DNA from 2 places in the Arthrobacter sp. yr096 genome. Region 2 is predicted to be linked to the other one. Evidence: predicted binding sites of a transcription regulator. Region 2 holds the regulator's gene; the other holds the start of a gene.
What was found. The regulator HrcA, encoded in region 2, represses chaperone genes, less so after heat shock. The targets are predictions, from matches to a motif close to TTNGCACTCGNNNNNNNCGAGTGCNAA.
Positions count from the first base shown of each region.

Region 1: a site for HrcA is predicted at 5,390-5,416, ahead of BMY91_RS02805 (FmdB family zinc ribbon protein). Genes of this name have one in related genera too.

Region 1 is NZ_FNYI01000001.1:587,569-600,854, reverse strand. Features, by position in the region: gene BMY91_RS02845 (ABC1 kinase family protein) at 1-236, opposite strand, end outside; gene BMY91_RS02840 (PadR family transcriptional regulator) at 242-784, opposite strand; tRNA gene BMY91_RS02835 (tRNA-Ala) at 1,105-1,177, opposite strand; gene BMY91_RS02830 (SDR family oxidoreductase) at 1,214-2,014, opposite strand; gene BMY91_RS02825 (hypothetical protein) at 2,021-2,911, opposite strand; gene BMY91_RS02820 (GNAT family N-acetyltransferase) at 3,042-3,668, opposite strand; gene galU (UTP--glucose-1-phosphate uridylyltransferase GalU) at 3,675-4,607, opposite strand; gene BMY91_RS02810 (5-formyltetrahydrofolate cyclo-ligase) at 4,708-5,322, shown strand; gene BMY91_RS02805 (FmdB family zinc ribbon protein) at 5,477-5,737, shown strand; gene BMY91_RS02800 (RcpC/CpaB family pilus assembly protein) at 5,808-6,608, shown strand; gene BMY91_RS02795 (DUF4011 domain-containing protein) at 6,635-10,795, opposite strand; gene guaA (glutamine-hydrolyzing GMP synthase) at 10,961-12,550, opposite strand; gene BMY91_RS02785 (DUF3817 domain-containing protein) at 12,658-13,158, opposite strand; gene BMY91_RS02780 (SURF1 family protein) at 13,155-13,286, opposite strand, start outside.
Region 2 is NZ_FNYI01000003.1:584,172-593,465, forward strand. Features, by position in the region: gene ybeY (rRNA maturation RNase YbeY) at 1-206, opposite strand, end outside; gene BMY91_RS10560 (PhoH family protein) at 203-1,285, opposite strand; gene BMY91_RS10565 (GerMN domain-containing protein) at 1,699-2,586, shown strand; gene BMY91_RS10570 (16S rRNA (uracil(1498)-N(3))-methyltransferase) at 2,593-3,366, opposite strand; gene dnaJ (molecular chaperone DnaJ) at 3,369-4,496, opposite strand; gene hrcA (heat-inducible transcriptional repressor HrcA) at 4,547-5,554, opposite strand; gene BMY91_RS10585 (DUF3097 domain-containing protein) at 5,782-6,633, shown strand; gene BMY91_RS10590 (DUF4870 domain-containing protein) at 6,755-7,168, shown strand; gene hemW (radical SAM family heme chaperone HemW) at 7,247-8,476, opposite strand; gene lepA (translation elongation factor 4) at 8,477-9,294, opposite strand, start outside.

The DNA of each region.
Region 1 (13,286 bases), on a different contig from region 2:
ATCATCAGGCCACCAAGTTCCACAGCCAAGTCATGGAAGCGCTTCGCAAAGCCCCTCATCCGCTGGGCGCGGTTGCGATCAGAGACCCACCGCAGACCCACCCGGGGCAGGAACAACTCAAACCACCACGTGACGGCGAGATTCCATGAAGCAAACCGCAGGATCCGACGATATCGGGTGCGGGCGTCCCCTGCGCCCGGTGTTGCACCTACCCGGTGGCGACGATCCAACGTCACCGCCCTCAGTCCTGTGCGAGGATCGAGTACAGCCTGCGGCGAGCCTCTTCCAGCACTGCAACGGCCTCCTGAACCTGCTTGGGCGTCCCTGTGCGGCCAACCTGTGCTGCGGCCTGCGCAAGGTCCACGCCAGCTTTGGGCAAGGCAGCAAAACCCGGGCCCGAACTGGTGCCCACGGAGTCCCACGGCGCGGATGCCTCGGCACTGGCCACGTCTTCCCGACCCGCTTCGGTCAAGGAGTAGATTTTGCGTCCGCTTGATTCTTCGGCATTGACGAAGCCCTCATCTGCCAGCAATTGCAGGGTGGGATAAACGGAGCCGGCACTGGGCTTCCAGTTGCCACCGCTGCGCTCCTCGATTTCCCGGATGATCTGATACCCGTGCATGGGCCGCTCGGCAAGGAGTGCCAGAATAGCCGTCCGTAACTCCCCCCGGCCGGCACGGGTGCCGGCACGCTTCTCGAAGCGGGAGCGAAACTCTTCGACAGCCTGCCACATGCCATCCAGGTTGTTGCCCATAAATCCGTTTGCAGGGAATGAATTATGCATCTTGCTCACCTCGGGGACGTCGCGAACGATACTGAACGATAGTTAACGATATACCCAAGGGGTCTGCTGGGTTAAGCACAGGACCGGACAACACTTCTGGGTGGTGTCGCCCGGCCCCGGCCGCGGATCTTTGGGACTGCCCGGCAAACGAGGGGGATCATTAGCCGGCGCAGGGGATCCGCTGGGTTCAGTAAAGACGAACCGGCTATGCCCGCACACGAGTAGTAGGTACTCGTCTTTTACAGCGGCTGGGACCCGGCACTACCTGCAACCTGATCGCTCCGAGGATTGGCTCGGCTGGAATTATCCGGGGAAATTTGTGGAGCTAAGGAGATTCGAACTCCTGACCTCTTCGATGCGAACGAAGCGCTCTACCAACTGAGCTATAGCCCCTGGACCGGTGGTGGGCACCCGGCCAGTGTCCCTAGGCTACAAACTTTCCTTGCGCTTTTCCAACCACGACACGAAGGTCTCAGTCCCGATCCTTTGCTCCGGGATCAGGTTACGGCCGGCACGCAGGAAAGCGCCCATCGCGCCAGGCAAAGGCAACTGCACAATCCTGCCCCGCGCACCCGTTACGGCCTTCCAGGACACCGCCATCGCCCTCATGTCCAGCACGTCCGGACCGCCGATGGTGCGGACCCTGTGCAGCTGGGAAGAAGGTTCCTCCACGGCTTCCAGCAGCAAGACCTTCGCCACGTCCACGGGAGAAATGCTCTGGAAACCCACACCCTTGAAAACAGGAATAACCCGCACTTTCGCAGCGGCCGCGAAGACAGCCGCCACCAAGCTGTGAAATTGCGTCGCTCTCACCACCACCGTTTCCAATGTCGACTCAGCGTATTTCTGTTCCTTGGCTGCTTTTGTCGCATAGTAATCAAACGTGCTCTGGTCGCAATTGATGATGGACAGGGCCACGGCCTTTACAACCCCTGCCCGGTTGGCCGCGGCCAGAAGCCTGGCACCGCCGTCGGCGAAATGCTTTTGCGCCTTGCCAAACTGCCCTTCAAGGCAGTCGATCACGACGTCGGCACCCGCCAATGCGTCTGACAGACCATCCCCTGTGGTGACGTCGCCCGCAAAGTAGCTGGCGCCGTCGTGATGCCTGTTCGATCCTGTCGGGGGCACGTGGCGGGACAGGACTGTGACGGAGTGCCCGGCAGCCAGGGCAAGCCGGACAACCTCGCGGCCCACCTGACCGGTTCCACCAGCCACGCAGATGCTGGTCATCGGAAATTACGCGCGGCGGCGCTGCAGGACGTCGTCCAGATTGCTCAGGGCGCTCTGACCCTTGACCGACGCCGCCGACATCGCAGCAGCATCCATCTGATCAACGCCCTGTTTCAGCACAGGCTTGCCAACTGGCTTGGGAGCCTCAGGGAGATCCAAGGGCTCGGGAGCAGGCCTCGGGGCCTTGGCGGCATCAACGTAGGTGGGCTTGGGAACCGAAACCGGCTGCCAACTGGAACCCCTCGTGTCTTCGGCCGCTTGTGCAGACGTGTCTCCAGCCGCCACGGCAACTGCCAGCGCAGCCTCACGAAGCTCCACAGCGGACAGGCGCGCAGCCTCACTACTACTGGCCTCGGCGTCGAAAACAGTGGTTTCCTTCGACTCGACAGCCGGCTCTTTCGGCAGATAGCGCGCGGGAGTGGGGATGCGCGATGCCTGGGCTGCACGGCGCGCACGTCGTTCGCGCAGATCCCGAAGAGCAAGCCTGCGCAGAATCACGACAGCGAAGACCGCGCCAATGAAGGACACCAACGGCAACCAAAAGGATCCCGTGCGGAAAAGCAGAAGCACCCCGGAAATCACTGCCGTCAAAAGCAGCGCTGCACCGGACAACGCCAGAGTGCACCGCGCGTAACGAATCGTGAAGGGGGTAACGGGCGTTGGATTGGCGGACGACTCTGCCACGCGGGAATCCTGCGGCGAGGCCTGTGCTTTGCTGTGCATGGTCTCCATCGGTTTCTCCTGCTGAGGTGCCAAAGTCAATACCACCCCTGCCTGCGGTTCGTCTGGTTCGTCGTCGAATGCCTCTGCTGGCACAGTGGCCGTTTGGACTTGTTGCCGGCGGTTACGCAGAACGTAAGGCGCCACCCAGACCATCCACAGCGCGACAGTGACCACGAGTATCACTGAGCTGCTGAGAGGGAAGTCCACATTCAAAACCGTAGAAGCAAATCCCCGGGGGTGGCGGCATTGCGCCCGGTGTGTCGTCGGCGAGTCCGCAAATGACTGGAGATACGGTCAAAAAGCCTTATGACCTGCCCGTTTGTCCTTGGAGCCACCTGCGCAGGAGCCCCTCGGGAACCTCGTCCGATGTCAACGCAAATGAACGGTGGTCAGCCCATTCCCCGTTGATGTGCAGATACCGTTCGCGGTAACCCTCGTCACGGAATCCGAGCTTCTCCACCACCCGGAGGCTGGGGCCATTCTCCGGCCTGATGTTGATTTCCATCCGGTGAAGTCCCAGCACCCTGAAACAGTGGTCCGTGGCCATGGCCACCGCTGTCGGAGCAATTCCGCGGCCCGCCCGCTCCTGATCAACCCAATACCCCAGTGTGGCCATCATGGCCGATCCCCACACAATGGACGACACCGTCAATTGCCCCACGATGCGCGGCTCCCGGAAACCGGGAGTCCGTTCGACGATGACAAACGGAAGGGCCGTGGACTGGCGGGCCTGATCGTTCAGGGACCCCACCATCTGACGGTAACTGGGCAGGCGCCCACCCGGTGCCGGGTTGGACGCCTCCCATGGTGCGAGCCATTCACTGTTCTTCGAGCGGACTTCAGACCATTCCCGCTTGTCGCGGTAACGAATGGGCCGAAGAAGCAAGTCTCCGCTTTCCAGCGTTACCGGCCAGATCGCAGAGCCGTACATCCGGTGTTACTTGGGAAGCGCAGCGGTAAAGGTCGGCAGCCACTCACGAAGCTCGGGACCGAGATCCTCACGTTCGCACGCGAGCTCAATGCATGCCTTGAGATAGCTGAGCTTGTCACCGGTATCGTAGCGACGGCCGCGGAAGACGACACCGTACACGCCGTAGCCTTCGCCCTCGCCAGCGGCCAGGACCTCCAGCGCATCAGTCAACTGGATCTCTCCGCCGCGCCCCGGAGCTGTCTTCTCCAGGACATCAAACACGGCGGGATGCAGCACGTAACGGCCGATCACAGCAAGGTTGGAGGGAGCCTCTTCCGGGGAAGGCTTCTCCACGAGCTGCTTGATGCGCACGTAGCCTTCTTCGCCGATCTCCTCTACATCCGCGCAGCCGTAGGCGCTGATCTTGGAGGGTTCAACTTCAATGAGGGCCACAACTGACCCACCGGTCTTCTGCTGGACAGCGATCATTTCGCTCAGGAGGTCCTCGCGGGCGTCGATCAGGTCATCACCCAGAAGGACAGCGAAGGGTTCATAGCCCACGTGCTGCTTGGCACGGAGGACTGCGTGGCCCAAACCGTTGGGGTCACCTTGGCGGACGTAGTGAATGTCACCCAGGTTGGTGGCGGACTGAATAGCTTCAAGCTTAGCGGTGTCACCCTTTTCAGCCAGGGTCGCCTCCAGCGCTGGCACGCGGTCAAAGTGATCCTCCAAGGCACGCTTGCTGCGTCCGGTGATCATCAGGACGTCATGCAAGCCAACCTTTACGGCTTCTTCGACGACGTACTGGATGGCCGGCTTGTCAACCACTGGCAGCATTTCCTTCGGCATCGCCTTTGTTGCAGGGAGGAACCTGGTGCCAAGACCCGCTGCGGGGATGACGGCCTTACGGACAGCATTGTTATCAAGAGTCACGGGACTAATGTAACGGAAGGAATACATCAACGGCTAAACCCTCGCCGCACCGTTAGCACATTTGGATCGCGGAACTGATGGCATACGCGGCTTACCAGGACGAACAACACCTCACGATCGGACACAGATGGCATCCAAGGAAGACATCCGCAGTAGCAGGCGCCTGCACCGGCGGACCCTGACTCCGGAACAGATAGCAGAGGCGGGCGAATCCATTGCCGGGCATGGAACAGCGTGGGCTGCGAGGACTTCACCAGGCGCAGGCGCAACGTTTGCCGTCTATGTCGGAGTCGCCTTCGAGCCACCCACCCTGCCCCTGATCACGTCCCTCCATGACGCTGGCCACCGGGTTCTACTGCCCGTTTGCGAGCCGGGCAGGCAGCTGAGCTGGGTCTTCTGGACGCCCGGCACGAACTTTGCCCGATCTGCCTACGCACCCATCGACGAACCTGTTGGCGAACGCCTGGAGAGCTCCGTGATAGCCGGGGCTGCCGGTATTTTCATGCCCGCTACAGCAGTTGACCGGGATGGCAACAGGATCGGCCAGGGCGGCGGCTACTACGACCGCCTGCTCCAGGGTCTGGATGCTTCCGGCCAGCGACCACCCACTATCGCTGTGGTGTACGACGACGATGTGTTGCCTCCGGGTTCGATTCCCGCCGAAGCCTTTGACCGCCCGGTGTGCGAAGTCCTTACCCCTTCCGGCGTCGTCCAGCTCGGCGTCGCATCTGAGGGGTCCTGACTGCATTGTGCCTTTGGGTGAGTTCCGGCACACTCACTGGCACGCTCCCGGAGTCCGGATGATAGAATTGGCACTCAGGCCCTGCGACTGCTAATGCGGATGTTCTCCGCCGACGCTGCACAGGACCTGAACTTTGTCCTGAAGGAGGATTTCAGTGCCCACATACGCATACGCCTGCAAAGACTGCGACCATGCCTTTGACATCGTCCAGTCGTTCTCTGACAGCTCCCTGACAGAGTGCCCCGAGTGCAAAGGTTCGCTTCGCAAGAAGTTCAACAGCGTTGGCGTCGTCTTCAAGGGCTCCGGCTTCTACCGGACTGATTCCCGCGATTCCAAGGGCAGCACGGTTTCCGCCGCTCCGGCAGCGTCCCCTGCTCCTGCCGCCGCTCCGGCACCGGCAGCAGCAGCGAGCTAGGACTCTTCCTTTTCCACATACGGCCTCAAGCTACTGTCAGGCCGTCCGGTCTGCTGGCTAACGTGGCGGCATGCCACAGAAGTCCCGTAGCGCGCTCCTTGCCCGCGCTGAACGCTCAGCATCAGCTGCCATGCCTCGGCCTCCCGTCGCGAATTCCCGTCCGCCAGGAACCGTTTATCGGGGCAAACCCTTCTCCCGGGGCAAACCCTTCAAGCGCGTTGCGCGCCGGAACCCGGTTCAGGCATCACGCTCTTGGATTGCACGCAATCGTCGGCTGACAGTGGCACTCCTGCTGTGCCTCGCCACTGGCATCGCAGTCCAACAGATGACTCCGCAGTCCCAACTGCGGGTCAATGTACTGGTCGCAGCCCGAGACCTTCCAACGGGCACCAGCCTCACCGAATCCGACTTTGCGAATGTAGCTGTAGCCCCGGAGCTGGCTGTCTCCGGATCCGTAACAGACGCGGGAGTCCTGGTTGGACGCCAGCTCGCGTCGCCACTCGGCAAAGGGCAGATCCCTGCTGAATCCAACCTCCTGGGACCTGGGCTGCTCACGGGAGCCCCCTTGGGCTCGGCAGCAGTCCCGCTACGGATGGCTGACCCCTCGTCCATTCAGCTGCTCTCCCCCGGCCAGCTCGTAACGGTGGTGCTCACGTCAGCGGGTTCCTACGACGAGCCCAAACAAAGCGAGGTACTGGCCGGCCCCGTTCCCGTCCTCTGGACTTCGGCCCACGGGGGCAAGGCCGGAGAATGGCTCGGGACAAGCGACACCGAGGGGCTGGTAGTGGTGGCAGCCGATCCCCAGCAAGCAGAAAAGCTTGCCGGCGCGTCAACGCAGGGCAAGCTCTTCTTTGTTTTGGTCAGTCCGTGATCAGCGGAGCAATTGCCGCAGGCAAGTTAGCCCCAATGCGGCGGCTTTTGCTCCTTCAGCCACTGCTCATGATCGTATCCGGGCTCGTCGCCCCACTGCCGGGGATCGTCCTCTGCAGCCTTGGTGGGAAGAATCCCGCCAGTGCCGGGCTTGGACGCGGACGCCTTGGACCCGGCTCTTTCCTCCGGAGCGGCATCGACCTGTGCGCCGGACTCAGCGGCTGCGTCGTCCGTGCCGGTTTCCTGTTCCATCTGTGGTGCTTCTTTCCCGTTCTCTATGACGTTGTTCGCGTGGCCCGCAGCATCGTGGACTTCGCCCTCCGCCTGCCCGGCCGAACTGTGGGCGTAGCTTGGCTGCCCTTTATCCAATGTCAATTGTTCAACATCCATGTCCAGGAAACCATGCTGGGGGGAAGCAGGCCTCGGGATGTGGTTCTCCAGCCCGAGGTAGGATCCAATCCGATCTGCACAGGACGAGGGATCCGTAAAGACCTCGATCGTCCACAGCGACATGTAACGCCAGCCCATTCGTTCAAGCAGCTGCGGGCGCAGGCGGCTGCGTTCGCGGACGCTCATGCGCCGGTAGCGTTCCGTTCCGTCGGACTCGATGGCCACGGGAGTAGGGATCTCCGCACCTTCCCGGCCAATCGTATGGACGGGATCCGCTGCGGCAGCGATATCCAGCACGCCATCGTAAAGGTGCCAGACCCTGGCTCCCCGGGCACGCAGGCGTTCACCGAGATCAGCCACCAGGGGATCCTCCCCCAGCGCCTGCTCACTGGCAACAGCGCGGGATGCAGGCGTTCCGAGGTTGCTGTTTCCGGAGAGTTCCCGGTCCAGCAGTTCGTAGAAGTCCACCGCTCCATGAGCCAAGCGGTCAAGGTCCAGATCCTCGGGGCGGAAGCAACTCAGAACGTGCATGGAACGCCGCGCACGGGTCATCGCCAGGGCGAACCGGTTCCGGCCACCTTCAACGGACAATGGGCCGAACGAATGCAGGGCACGGCCGTGGGGAGTACGCCCGTAACCCAGCGAGAAGATCACGTGATCCCGCACCAAACCTTGGGCGCGCTCGAGGTCCACTACACGGAAAGATTCCGGACCGGCTCCAAAGAATGCGGACAGCAACGAATGGTTGGGCAACTGAAGCCTGATGGCCTCGCCAATACGGGCGGCGTGACGCAGGCTGGCCGTCACCACGGCCAAAGACGTCCGGGGCCGCAGCCTGGCGTGCTCAAAAACCAGGTCCACCACGCGGTTGACCTCGGCGGTGACCGACTCGACGCCCTCGTGGTCGGCACCCGGGAGCCCGGTGCCATCGGGAATGTACTCCACATGAATGGAACGATCCAGGCCGGTGACCGAGTTGCCGTCCGGCAGCCTGCGCAGGCCGCCGTCGTAGTAGTTCTTGCTCAGCTGGAGGATCAGGTCCTCATCCACAGCCCGGTAGACCCAGTTCAGCTGCCACGTAGGCAGCACCCGGGCCAAAGCCTTATAGGCGCTGTCCACGTTCTCATGGCTGGCAACTCCAGCTACTGGAGGCTCCACAGCCACACTGAAGGTGCGGGCATTGGCAATTTTTGCATCACCGAAAGCCACTACCTGCGGCGCCCGGGCTATCGCGGGAAGCACTGCCTGCAGTGAGGTCGACTCTGCGTCGATGACCACCACAGAGTCAAACTTCTGCTCGGCCGGAAGAACGCCGGTCAGCAGATACGGGCTGACGGACCACACCGGAACCAGGAGGGGTACGAGGTCGGGCGCTTGGGCGCTGAGCGCCGGCAAGGTAACCCGGCCGTCCTTCAGCAACGCCTTGAGGAGCTCAGCCTGCCTGGGGTGCTCCAGGAGGCCCTGCCGCCACTTCTGGGCCAACTGCCACCGCAGCCGCGCGGCTCCACTGGCAATGTGTGCTTGGTCCGCCAACCGGTACTCGGCTTCGAGGCGCCGCAAGGAGTCGCCGTCAGACATGGCAAGGTAGTCGTCCCCGCTGATCATGGCTTCCAAAGCGGACTGCCACCAGGCAAGGTCCAATTCCGCAGCAACAGAGGACGCAGGAACTTCACGGGCAGCCAAATCGGACAGCAACTCGCCCAAGCCGTGCTCGCGCATTTCCTCGATCAGGAGTGTGCGCTCGGGAAGAGTTTCCAAGGTAGAAGTGTCTGCAACAAGCCGTTCCAGCCGCTCCATCAACTCCAGATACGGGGTCCCATGCAGCGAACCTCCCGCGCCTGTGTGCTTCAGGGCATCACCCAAGCGATGTAGTTCACCGTCCAGTTCCCGGTACAAAGCACCGAGGTCAGCAAGGCCAGAAGGAACGGCAGGGTGACGTTGCGTGGTGGCGTAGCCTGCCCAGAGGGCCCGCTGCTCCTGGACCAGGACCAGTGAACTGTGGAGGTCTGCGATGTGCACACCGGGCCGAACGTACTCTTTGGCTACCCGGCGCAGACGGGACCGCTGCATCGAGGGCATCTCAAGGTTGCGCTCACGGCGCCAAGCGGAGCTCGCGGTGGCGGATATCAGATCATGCACCGGACGGTCGAAGATATCAGGCGTGAACTTGTCCAGGCTCTCCCGAACGGCAATGAGCAGTTCGAGCTGGGCGCCCCACTCCGTGAACGTTTCCCCCAAACGAATTTCGGCGTGATCGGACAACTGCTTCATCCGGTCCCGCAGCACCGGCAGCTTCTCTTCTGCCAAACGGGCTAGCTGCTGGGCTTCCTCAGTCTCCTTGCGGGTGACCAGCCGTGCCCCATACCAAGGGCTGGAAGTGGACGCCCGGCTGAAACTGCCCAGTTCGGCAGCGCGACGCAAACGGCCCGCGAGTTCCTCACGGTCCTTAATGTTGTCCAGGACGCTGCGCTTCAAGCGGACCGTCGTTGAGGGCGCGGGGTGGATTGACGTCAGCTCAGCAAGCGATTGCATGGCCTGGTAAGGAGAGCATCCCCAGCGCTCCCGGACGTTATGCAGCGAGGCCACATGGTCCATGAGTGCATGGCGGTGACCGGTCAGAGTCTGGTGCAGGTTGCCCAACTGCGGTTCGAGTGCTTTCTCGTTCCGCATGATGGCCCGGACCAACTGCCCCTTAAGCTGCTGCGGCGTGGTTCCGTTGCCAGGGCGGAACAGCATCGATTCAAGGCCGAGTGATTCCAAATGGGCGGAAAGGCCTGCGAGGCTGGACTGCCTGTCCCCTACCACGAGCACGGATTTGCCTGCGCTGACCAACGCACCTATGGCATTAATGGCAGTCTGTGTCTGGCCGCTCCCGGGTGGGGTACTGACCACCAGTGAGTCACCGGCGCGAACAGCATCCACCACGTACTGCTGGTCCGTGTCGGCGTCGAGCAAGAGAAGTTCATCAGCCGGATCGCGGACATCAAGGCTGGGGAACCTGCCCGCCTTGATGGCCTCGGGCTCAATGTCGCCGCCGTTCGCTGCCAACGACAGAGCCGCGACTGTGGGGTTGTTCGTATTGATCCAAGGATCGTCGAGATTGCCCGACAGGTCGGCGAGCGTGGTCACCAGCAGGTTGAACTCAACATCGGCACCGTGGATTGGCTGCACGAGCGTGGACAGACGATCCAGCACCGGCTGGGGATCGAACCTCGCGGTGTTGTAGGCCATCCTCGCTACCGCGTTGACATCAAAGACGATGCCGTGGACGGTCTTGAGGTGACGCACCAGCGCCGGGTTCATGCGTGCTTGCTCGGTCAGCTGGAGTTCGAAGTCGTCCTCACCGGGCCTGACCGTCAGGACAATGGAGGTGAGCATCACAGGCGCGGAAACTCGCTGAGGCTTGCCGCCCACCGCCGACGTCCACACAACGGTACCGGCGGACAAATAGCCGGCTTCGATACCGCGGTCATTGCTGAGCTCAAAAATCTTGGACCGGATGTTGCGCGCTGCGCGGGCCGCCACCAGGTACTGTTGCCGATCCCTGATCAGGGTAGAGAGGCGTGTTCGGCGGCCTGCCAGCAACTGGGCAAGCCCGGACGGGTGCGCGTTGCTGAGGTCGATGGCCCCTTCGGGCGTCTTGACGAAGCGCAGCATCGTGTCCGCCCCGGTGACGGGCTTAAGACCAGACAGCCATTTACGGAGCTCTTCGGAGCCCTCTTCCTGGCCTTGACCTACTGACACAACTTCTGCCTTCTTTTCTGTACTAGCTTTAGACGCCTTGGACCATACCGGCATACTTTCGAGGGTAGCGGGAATACGCGGTCAGCCCGTTCCGCAACGCTGTTCCGACCCGAAATTCGCCGTCATTTCACAGGTGCCTGCCGTTTTTCACGGATCGAGCACACCTGAGGACTTCAAGCAAAGTGGCCGGCTTCCAGAGGAAGCCGGCCACTCAGAATGCTATTCCCACTCGATGGTTCCCGGTGGCTTGCTGGTGACGTCCAGTACCACGCGGTTCACTCCATCCACCTCATTGGTGATGCGGTTGGAGATCCGGGCCAGGAGGTCGTAGGGCAACCGCGACCAGTCTGCCGTCATGGCGTCTTCGGAAGACACCGGACGCAGAACGATGGGGTGACCGTAGGTCCGGCCATCGCCCTGAACGCCAACGCTGCGAACGTCTGCCAGAAGCACCACGGGCATCTGCCAGACGTCGTTGTCCAAGCCAGCGGCGGTCAGCTCTGCGCGGGCAATGGCATCAGCCTTGCGCAGCAGGTCCAGGCGTTCCTTGGTCACTTCGCCCACGATGCGGATACCCAGGCCGGGACCCGGGAACGGCTGGCGGCCGACGATTTCCTGCGGCAGGCCCAACTGGGCGCCAACCGCACGGACCTCGTCCTTGAACAGGGCACGCAGTGGCTCGACGAGCTCGAACTGCAGATCCTCCGGGAGCCCGCCCACGTTGTGGTGGCTCTTGATGTTGGCTGCGCCCTCACCACCGCCGGATTCGACGACATCAGGGTACAGGGTGCCCTGGACCAGGAACTTGATCTTTTCACCCTCGGCGGCGGCCTGGGCGATGATAGCCCGCTCCGCTTCCTCGAAGGCACGAATGAATTCGCGGCCGATGATCTTGCGCTTGGTTTCGGGATCGCTGACGCCGGCGAGGGCCGACTGGAAGCGTTCCTGCTCGTTGGCAACGTACAGGTTGACACCAGTGGCGGCTACGAAGTCGCGTTCAACCTGCTCGGCTTCGCCTTCACGGAGGAGACCGTGATCCACGAAGACACAGGTCAGCTGGTCGCCGACGGCGCGCTGGACAAGAGCGGCAGCTACTGCAGAGTCGACACCGCCGGAAAGACCGCAGATGACCTTGGAGTCGCCGATCTGCTGGCGAATACGGTCCACCTGCTCTTCCAGGATGTTCCCCGTGGTCCAGTTGGGGCTCAGGCCCGCACCCTTGAACAGGAAGTTCTCCAGCACATGCTGGCCATGGACGGAATGCTTCACTTCGGGGTGCCACTGCACGCCGTAGAGACGCTTCTGCTCGTTGGCGAAAGCAGCGACCGGCGCACCTGCCGTGGAAGCGAGGACCTCGAAGCCCTCAGGAGCCTCATGGACGGAGTCGCCGTGGCTCATCCAGGTGTTCTGGGAAGCGGGAACGCCATCAAGAATGGAGCGGGCATCCCCCACAACCAGGGCTTCGGTGGCGCCGTACTCCCGGAGGCCCGTCTGGGCCACCTTGCCGCCCAGTGCGTTGGCCATGGCCTGGAAGCCGTAGCAGATACCGAAAACGGGCACCCCGGCTTCGAAGAGGTCGGCGCCTACGCTCGGGGCGCCCTCGGCGTAAACGCTGGAGGGCCCTCCAGAGAGAATGATGGCTGCCGGGTTTTTGGCCAGAAGCTGCTCGGTGGTGAAGGTATGCGGAACAATTTCCGAATACACATTCGCTTCGCGGACGCGGCGGGCAATCAGCTGCGCGTACTGGGCACCGTAGTCAACAACCAGCACCGGCTTCTGGGAAGTCTGGGGTGCGGTGGGAGTAGTCACCAGACAAGACTACTTGGCCTGGCCACCCCCATGCACGTTGACGAGGACGGCCAAGGGCCAAAAGAGGCCTCGCCGTTAGGCATCTCACAGTGGAAGGCCTTCGGGGCCTAGTAACGCTTGGATGCCTGGGGGTTGGCTGCAAGTTCCGCTTCCACCTGTGCGTGGAATTTCTTCTCGACGATGAAGGACAACAGAGGGATGACGCCGCCCAGCGCCAAGAGGATCATCTTGGAGAACGGCCACCGCATGAGTGACCAGAGGCGGAAGTTGGAAACGAGGTAAACCACATACATCCAGCCGTGCACAATCAGCACCGATGTGGAGATGTTGAACCCTCCGATGACTCCCTTGGGTTCGGATTCTGCAAACCCGAAGCCGAACGGTTGGCCGGTGACGGCACTGGTACCGCCGGCGAAGAGGGAGACGCCGAAGACGTAGCGCGCGATCAATTCAGCGCACAGCAGCAGGAGCATCGCACCGGTGAGGTAGGCCATGACTTTGTAGAACTTCAACGCGGAACGGATTTGGGCTTCCGTTCCGCCGAATCGCCGCTTCTTAGTCTTGGGACCTGATTGCTCGGGCTGGATAGCCGGCTTTGGCTCGATCATTGCTGCACCTTTTGTTCTGGCTGTGGGCTTGTTGGTTCTGTACTGGCCCCGGGGTCTACCGGCTCGTCCTCTAAGTCGTCGTCCTCGAACTCATCGTCTTCGAGATCGCGCCGGTAGTCGTCCTTCAC
Region 2 (9,294 bases):
TCCATCGGCACGGACAGCACGTCAGTTGCTCCGGGCTCGTCCATGAGCTCGATGTGGAGCTTCTCCATGGCCGGTTCATCCACCAGCAGAATGGAAAGCTCGGCCTGGGGGTGGATGTAGAGCCGCTCAAAGATGAAGCGGGACAACGTCACCAGTTGCGCCTCGTCCACGGCAACGCCGGACTCGTTATTGACTTCAATGCTCATTTACGTTCTCCACGCTTGAAATGTGTTCCTGCGGCGTCAGTAGTGTGCGCGTCATCCCACTTGCTGTAGGCGGAGACGATGTCCGCCACGAGCCGATGCCTGACGACGTCGGCCGCCTCCAGAAGTGAGAAATTGACGTCATCGATGCCGGTGAGGATTTCGCGGACTATTCGCAAGCCGGAGGTGGATCCGGAGGGCAGATCGATTTGTGTGACGTCACCGGTCACCACCATTTTTGATCCGAAGCCCAGGCGGGTCAGGAACATCTTCATCTGCTCCGGGGTGGTGTTCTGTGCTTCGTCCAAGATGATGAAGGCATCGTTCAACGTTCGTCCGCGCATGTAGGCCAGTGGTGCGACTTCAATGGTCCCCGCCGCCATAAGCCGCGGTATGGATTCAGGGTCCATCATGTCGTGCAACGCATCATAAAGAGGCCGCAGATAAGGATCGATCTTGTCGCTCAGGGTTCCGGGAAGGAATCCCAGCCGCTCCCCCGCCTCCACGGCGGGCCGCGTCAAAATGATCCGGCTGACTTCCTTCATTTGAAGCGCCTGAACAGCCTTTGCCATGGCCAGATATGTCTTGCCCGTACCTGCCGGGCCGATCCCGAAGATCACCGTGTTTGCGTCGATGGCATCCACATAGTTCTTCTGGTTCAGCGTCTTGGGCCGGATGGTTTTGCCCCTGCTGGACAGGATGTTGTGGGTCAGGACATCGGCAGGATTCTGCACTGACTGGGTGCTCAAGAGGGAGACGAGCTGCTGAAGGACGTCCGGTGTGACCACGGTGCCCTTCGACACCAGCCCGCGCACTTCCTCAAGGAGGCGCATGATTCGCGGGATAACCGTGGAAGGGCCGGTCATGGAAAGTTCGTTGCCCCGGACATGGAAATTGACGTCCTGGAACTGCTCCTCGATGTACCGCAGGGCCTCGTCGTGGCTGCCCAGCGAGTGAACCATCTGGTCGGAGTTGTCGAACGTGACAATCTCCGTGCGCGTGCCCGGTAACGTGTGCGGGAACTCGGTAGGCGACTGGTTGCCGTTACCGGTCCTGAGCCGCCCATTCAAAGATTCACTCATAGTGCTGGCCGTCAGGCCTGTTCTCCTCCGGTTGGGTCGTATTAACGCCATCGATTCGACATATGCGGCCGCCTGAAGACGCCCGCCTTGATGCCGGAATGAACTCAATCCTACGCCAGCACCGCCCACGGTGAACCTAACCGGCCGGGCGCATTCCGGCCCCCACGCTGATAGCGGACTCTATGTCTCAACTCGGCATCAAGCGGGTATCAATCACGTTTCAGTTGGCGCCCGGCCCCAAAAACCCGACCGACCGTCGTCGGCCATGTGCCAAGCTGGCATAGGCGGGGACCACCACTGCCCCGCAGCCAGCCACCGCCGACGGCTGTTTGAACATGAACTTCAGGACAGGAAACTCCATCAAGGATTCAGCCAACAACGCTAAAGGCGCGCGCCAACGGAAAAAATCCGCAATGGCCGTGCCTGCGATGTTTGCTGTCCTCTTCCTCACCGGATGCATCGCCAATGGCGAGGGCGCTCCAGCTACGTCAGGGCCGCCGTCTCTGACCGTCCAGGACGCACCTGCAAGCAATGCTCCCCTGGAAACGACCCAGGCCTCCACCAAGATTCCCGTGTATTGGATCGGGCGGAGCAAGGAAGAGGTCTACCTCTACCGTGAGTTCAGGGACATCTCCGGCGACGGAAATCCCGTGACAACTGCGCTGCGGATCATGATGGCCCAAAAGCCCCTGGACCACGATTTCTTCACGCCCTGGCAGGAACCTGCAAGCCTGGCCACCTCAATCTCCGGGAAGAACGTGATCACGGTCGATATTTCCCGTGATGCCTTCAATTCGAACCTTGATGCAGGGATGGCGCAGCGGGCCATCCAGCAATTGGTGTACACCGCTACGGCGGCGGCCTCGTCCTCCGGCCTGATCAATTCAGGCCAGCAAATCCAGGTGGTCATCCTGGTTGACGGACACAAGGACTATATGGCGTTCGGCCAAGTGCAGCTGGGCCAACCTATGGCGCGCGATGCATCGCTCGTGGCACCCCTGTGGATTATTGACCCGCAGGAAGATACGTCACTGCCGGCAGGTGCGGTCAAGTTCAACGGCCGCAGCACGGACGGTTCCAAACCCGTGAACTGGCAGATCCTCCAAGACACGGGCAAAGGCGAAAAAGCCAGCCTCCTGACCGGGCAGGTGAAGGCGACCGGCGAGCCTGGACAGTACGGCGTCTTCACCTTCAGTGCAACGCTGAAGCCCGGCAAGTACGAGTTGCGGGTCTCACAGGCCGATGATGCCGGCAAGACCATTGAAGCCACTACGGATACCCGGCTGTTCAGCGTCGGCTGATTTGTTCTACCAGCGGCCCAAAACGTCGCTGGCGAGAACGACGGCGGCGGGACCCGCCGTCGACGACCGCAGGACGTGGTGACCCAGGAGTGCCGTCACGGCCCCGGCGTCGCTGAGACGCGTCACCTCACGTGGCGAAATTCCGCCCTCCGGCCCCACAATCAAGAGAACTTCCCGAGGTGCGTCGCGACGCGCTTCACGGGACGCCTCCAATTCCTCGAGGACCGCACGCAAGGGATTCTTGGCGTCTTCATGAAGGATGATGGCCAGATCCGCGTTCTCTACGGCTTTGGCCAGCGCCCCGGTATCCAGGATTTGCCGCACTTCCGGTATCCATGCCCGCCGGGCCTGCTTGGCCGCAGCGGTGACCACAGACTGCCACTTGGCATGGGCCTTTGCCGCGCGATCTCCCTTCCACCGCACAATCGAGCGCTCCGACTGCCACGGAATCACGGCATCTATTCCGAGTTCCGTAGCAGTCTCAATGGCAAGTTCATCGCGATCACCCTTGGCCAGGGCTTGGACAAGCACCAAACGCACGTCCGGCTGATCCTCGAACACAACATCCGAGGCCGTGACCGTCAATGTGCCAGGCCCCGTTTCGGCAACTGTCCCTGTAAGCCTGGCCCCCTTACCATCAGCGATGTCAACGGGCTCTCCCACGGCCAGGCGCTTGACCGTGACGGCGTGCCGGGCCTCAGGCCCTTCCAGGACAAACGTGGAACCGGGGTTCACGTGGCCGAGGCTGCCGACTGGTGCGAAGAAAACGGGATTGCTCACCGCTACAGGTTACCGAGCTTGTCCCGCAGCTTGGCGAACATGCCGCCGCTGGCAACAAGCTTTCCCTCGGTGAACTGCTCCCCGCGAAGCTTGGCGAGCTGCTGCAACAATTCTTCCTGGGCGGGGTCGAGCTTGGTGGGTGTCTCAACGTGGAGGTGCACTTTGAGGTCCCCGCGGCCGTAACCCCGAAGATGAGTGACGCCGAGTCCGCGAAGGGTGATGATTTCACCTGACTGGGTGCCGGACTTCACATCAATGTCCTGCGCGCCATCGAAGGTCTCGAGCTTCAGTTCCGTGCCAAGGGCCGCGGCAGTCATGGGCACGCTCAGCGTGGCGTGAAGGTCATCGCCTTCGCGCATAAACATGGCATCGTTGTTGACCCGGATCTCCACGTAAAGGTCGCCTGCAGGGCCGCCCGCTGGCCCCGCCTCGCCCTGTCCGGACAGCTGGATCCGTGTACCGGTTGCAACGCCGGCAGGGACCTTGATGGTCAGGGACCGGCGGCTGCGAATACGCCCCTGTCCATTGCACTCGTTGCAGGGATCCTTGATAACAGATCCGAAGCCTTCGCAGGAACCACAGGGCGCGGTGGTCATGACCTGGCCCAGGATGGAGCGGACCGCACGCTGAACCTGGCCGCTGCCGCCACAAATATCGCAACGTTCCGGGTGGGTACCCGGGCGGCAGCAACTGCCGTCGCACGTGGGGCAGACAACGGCCGTGTCCACTTCAAGTTTCTTGTTGACGCCGAACACGGCATCCTTGAGGTCAATGCGGACGCTGATGAGTGCATCCTGGCCGCGACGGACACGGGACGCCGGTCCGCCATGCCCTCCACCACCGCCAAAGAAGGTGTCGAAGATATCCTGGAAGGCGAAGCCCTGGCCGGAGTATCCACCGCCGAAGCCGTTGTCAGTGCCGTTCTCGTTGCCCGTGGCATCGTAAACGCGGCGCTTCTGGGGGTCTGACAACACCTCGTAAGCATGGGTCACGGCCTTGAACTGCTCTGCGACGTCCTCACCGGGATTGACGTCCGGGTGAAGTTTCCTCGCCAACTTGCGGTACGCCTTTTTGATCTCTTCCCCGGTGGCTTCCGGAGAGACTCCCAAAACGTCATAGTGGCTGCTCAAAGTCGGTATCTCTTCCTTGTTGTACTGCGAATGTTTCCTCGGGCCGGCGTTCAGCCGCCGAGAATGCGTGAAAGGTAACGGGCCACTGCGCGAACCGCGGCCATGGTGGTGGGATAGTCCATCCTTGTAGGACCGAGAATCCCCACTTTGGCACCTGAGCCGTAGCCTGTGGCAACCACAGACGCCTCGGCCAAACCGTCGTAGGGGTTCTCACGGCCAATGCTCACTGTGACGCCACGGGGGTCATCCCCCATGTCGGACAACAACCGGAGCATGACAACTTGTTCCTCAAGCGCCTCCAGGACCGGACCAATGCTCAACGGGAAGTCCACATTGGATCGGGCGAGGTTCGCTGTGCCGGCCATCAGGATGCGCTCTTCCCGGCTGGTGTCGCTCAGCGACTGCAGCCCGTGAGCCAGTGTTTGGGCCAGACTGCGAAGCTCCGGCGGACACAGGGCAACCACAGATGGAAGTACCTGCGGCAAGAGTGCCAGCTGCGTCCCTGCGATGTTGCCGAGGAACCGCGACCTCAAAAGCATCAAGGCCTCATTGCTCGTGTCCGAACCGGCCTCAATGACTTTCTGGCCAACACTGCCGGTGTCCGCGATCAGGACGACAAGCACTTGCTTGGGTGCCAGCAGGACGAACTCAACGTGGCGGACCAGGGCCCTGTTGGAGTGCGGGTATTGAACGACGGCCACTTGGTTGGTCAGTTGCGACAGAAGCCTTACTGTGCGCTCCAGGATGTCATCGACATCATCGGGCCCCTCAAGCAATGAATGGATCGCGCGGCGTTCTGCCGCAGACAGCGGCTTGACCTGGGAGATACGGTCAACGAACAACCGGTAACCCTTGTCCGTTGGAATGCGGCCGGCGCTGGTGTGTGGCGCCGCAATGAGGCCTTCTTCTTCCAGGACAGCCATGTCGTTCCTGATGGTGGCGCTGGAAACACCAAGATGGTGCCGCTCGACGAGTGCCTTCGATCCGACAGGCTCCCTCGAATGCACGTAATCCTCAACGATGGCCCGCAGCACTTCCAATTTGCGTGGCTCACTCATTGCTCCACCTCCTGACGACTTCCGTGGTCACTCCGACCGGTCACCGCGGGACCGCAAACGGATCACCGCATTTAGCACTCAACATGCCCAAGTGCTAACAAGTCTAGTATGAGCCACCCCGTTGCTAGCATTGAAACCGCCCAACGCCCGGATCAGCCAGGTGGGGCGGCAACAGCAGCCACGGTGATCTGATGCCCGGCACAAACCAGCACAAAGGTAGGAACTCCTTGGCTTTCGACAATTGGGGTCCGCAGGATCTGTCCGCTCCTGCCAAACGCCAACTCCCAGAGGTACCAGTCCAGCGGGGAATGGTCCTTGAGGACGTCCAGTCGGGCTGGGTGGGTGAGGTCACGCGCGTAGAAAAGACCGGCGGCATGCACATTGTTTCCCTTGAGGACAGGCGCGGGAAGACGAAGTCGTTCCAGCTCGGATACGGCTTCTTGCTTGAAGGGCAGGCAATCCGTTTGATGCCGCCCGCCGCGCGCCCACCCGCTTCCGGTGCAGCTGCGGGGCGGACTGCCTCCGGCTCCGTCAGGGTGCAAGGCCAGCGCGCCCAGGTGGCCAAGGCCAGCCGCATCTGGGTAGAAGGAAAGCACGACGCCGAACTGGTCGAGAAAGTCTGGGGCGACGATCTGCGGGTCGAAGGAATCGTCGTAGAGCCCCTCCACGGCGTGGACGACCTGAAATCTGCGATCGCGGCCTTTAATCCAGGTCCCGCCCGCCGCCTCGGCATCCTGGTGGACCACCTCGTCGCCGGTTCCAAGGAGTCCCGCATTGCGGCCGAGGCCATGACCGTGCCAGGAGCTGCCGGAAATGTCCTGATCGTCGGTCACCCCTACATTGACGTGTGGCAAGCCATCCGGCCTAAGGTGCTGGGGATCGACGCGTGGCCTTCGGTGCCCCGGGGGATCGACTGGAAGACCGGGATTCTCCGTGCCTTCGGCTGGCCCCATGAGACCGCCGAGGCCATCGGCCTGGGCTGGCAACGGCTCCTCGGAGCGGTTCGAAGCTACGCCGACCTTGAGGCATCGTTGCTGGGCCGCGTCGAGGAAGTCATCGACTTCCTCACAGTCCCCTGACCGGGGCCCCCAAAGCGGCAGCAACTGACGTGTCATCGTGGTGCTTGTCCCGGGAAGCCCGCCAAGGCCGGTATTCTGGGACAGCAACACCGCAGCATCTTTACAGCAAAGGGAACACAACGTGGCAGAGAACGCTCCTGAAGAACCGGGCAGCGCCGCAGGCCAGCCCCAGTACCATGGTGCGCCTGCCAATGCGCTCCCGCTGACCGCCAGCGAAGACAGGCAGTGGGCTACTTTGGCGCACTTCGGCGGCATTTTGGGATGCCTGCCGTCCCTGCTTATCTATCTGATCTTCCGCGACCGGGGACCGTTTACGGCACAGGAATCGAAGGAAGCGCTGAATTTCACGCTGCCTCCCACTATTGCCGCTGTCCTGGCAAACATCCTCGTGCTGCTGCCGGTAGTGGGCAATATCTTCGCTGTGATTGCCACCGGCATCTGGGTTGCCCTGACGTGCTTCTCCGTATCCGCAGGAATTCGGGTCAACCATGGTCAGCCGCACCGCTACCGGCTCAACCTGCGCTGGATCAAGTAGCCTCCACGCGGCACGGTCGAGCCGAAGCCGGACTCTGCCGAAACACGGCTGTGCCGAAACGCGCTCAGCCAACCACCGCTAATCGGGAAGTATGCGCCTGACGACGGCGTCAGCCAGGAGCCGACCCTTAAGGGTCAGGACAAGGCGACCCTTGAACGCCTGCACTGGGTCAACCAGCTCATCAGCAATCAGCCCGGCCATCGCATGCCGTCCGATGGCATCCAGGGCGTCTACTGCCAGACCTGTCCCAAGCCGCGCTTCCAGCATGATGCGCTCGACTTCCCGGGTATCTGCGTCGAGCGTTTCCCTTCCGGCAGCCGGCGAACCACCGGACCCAAGCCGTGATGCATACGCTGTGGGGTGCTTGACGTTCCACCAACGGACGCCTCCCACGTGCGAGTGCGCACCCGGCCCAATGCCCCACCAGTCATCACCGCGCCAGTAGGCCAAGTTGTGCCGGCAAGCCTGCTCGGGTGTCCTGGACCAGTTGCTGACCTCGTACCAGCTCAAACCAGCTTCGGAGATCATCTGGTCAGCAAGCTCGTACTTCGCAGCATGGTCGTCGTCATCGATGCCAGGGACTTCGCCACGCCTGATCTGGGCAGCCAGCTTGGTACCATCCTCCACGATCAGCGCATAGGCACTGATATGGTCCGGGCCGTAGGACAGTGCGGTTTCAAGGGACAGCTGCCAGTCCGCCATGGACTCCCCCGGTGTCCCGTAAATGAGGTCGAGGCTGACGGCCAGTCCAGCCTCACGTGCCCACTGCACAACCAGTGGTACGCGGCTTGGCGTATGCGTCCGGTCCAGCACCTTCAAGACGTGCGGCACGGCAGACTGCATGCCAAACGAGACCCTGGTGAAGCCAGCGTCAGCCAACACCTTCAAGGACTCAGGCGTGACGGAATCGGGGTTGGCCTCGGTGGTCACCTCGGCGCCGGGTTCCAGCCCCCACTGCTCGACGGCGGCACGCAGGATCCGTGCCAGATCCTCCGCTGGGAGGAGGGTGGGGGTGCCACCACCGAAAAAGACGGTGCTGAGGGGCCGGCGAGGCAAACCTGAGGCGTCAAGGGCTACTGCCGCGAAGTCCAGCTCGGAAATAGCCGTGGAGGCGTAGGCATCCTGCGAGGCACCGCCCCCGAGTTCCGTGGCTGTATAGGTGTTGAAATCGCAGTAGCCGCACCGCACGGCACAAAAGGGGATGTGCACGTAGAGCCCGAATTTGCGATGCTCGACGCCGGCCAGCACCTGCGGCGGCAAGACGCCATCCGCAGGTGCTGGGTCGCCCAAAGGTAGGACGCTGGGCATTTACTTCTTGGCCTTGTCCTTGGACTCGTCAGTGGTCAGGGCTGCGATGAATGCTTCCTGCGGCACCTCAACGCGACCCACCATCTTCATGCGCTTCTTGCCTTCCTTCTGCTTCTCAAGCAGTTTGCGCTTACGGGTGATGTCACCGCCGTAGCACTTGGCAAGAACGTCCTTGCGGATGGCCCGGATGCTCTCGCGGGCAATAATGCGGGATCCGATGGCAGCCTGGATGGGCACCTCGAACTGCTGCCTGGGGATGAGTTCGCGAAGCTTGCCGGTCATCATCACACCGTAGGCATAAGCCTTGTCACGGTGCGTGATGGCACTGAAAGCATCCACCTGTTCACCCTGCAGGAGAATGTCCACCTTGACGAGGTCTGCGACCTGTTCGCCGTCGGCCTTCCAGTCCAGCGAAGCGTAGCCGCGGGTCTTGGATTTCAGGAGGTCGAAGAAGTCGAAGACGATCTCGGCCAGCGGGATCCAGTAGCGGAGCTCAACGCGGTCCTCGGACAAGTAGTCCATGCCCCGCATTTGCCCACGTCGGCTCTGGCACAGCTCCATGATGGAACCCACAAACTCGTTGGGCGCCAGGATGGTGGCAGAGACCATCGGCTCGCGGACCTCTGAGATCTTGCCGGTGGGGTACTCGCTGGGGTTGGTGACGTGGATGACCTTCTTGTCCTCGAGTGTCACCTCATACTCCACGTTGGGAGCCGTCGAGATGAGGTCAAGGTTGTACTCACGCTCCAGGCGCTCACGCGTGATTTCCAGGTGCAGCAATCCGAGGAACCCTACGCGGAAGCCGAAGCCCAGGGCTG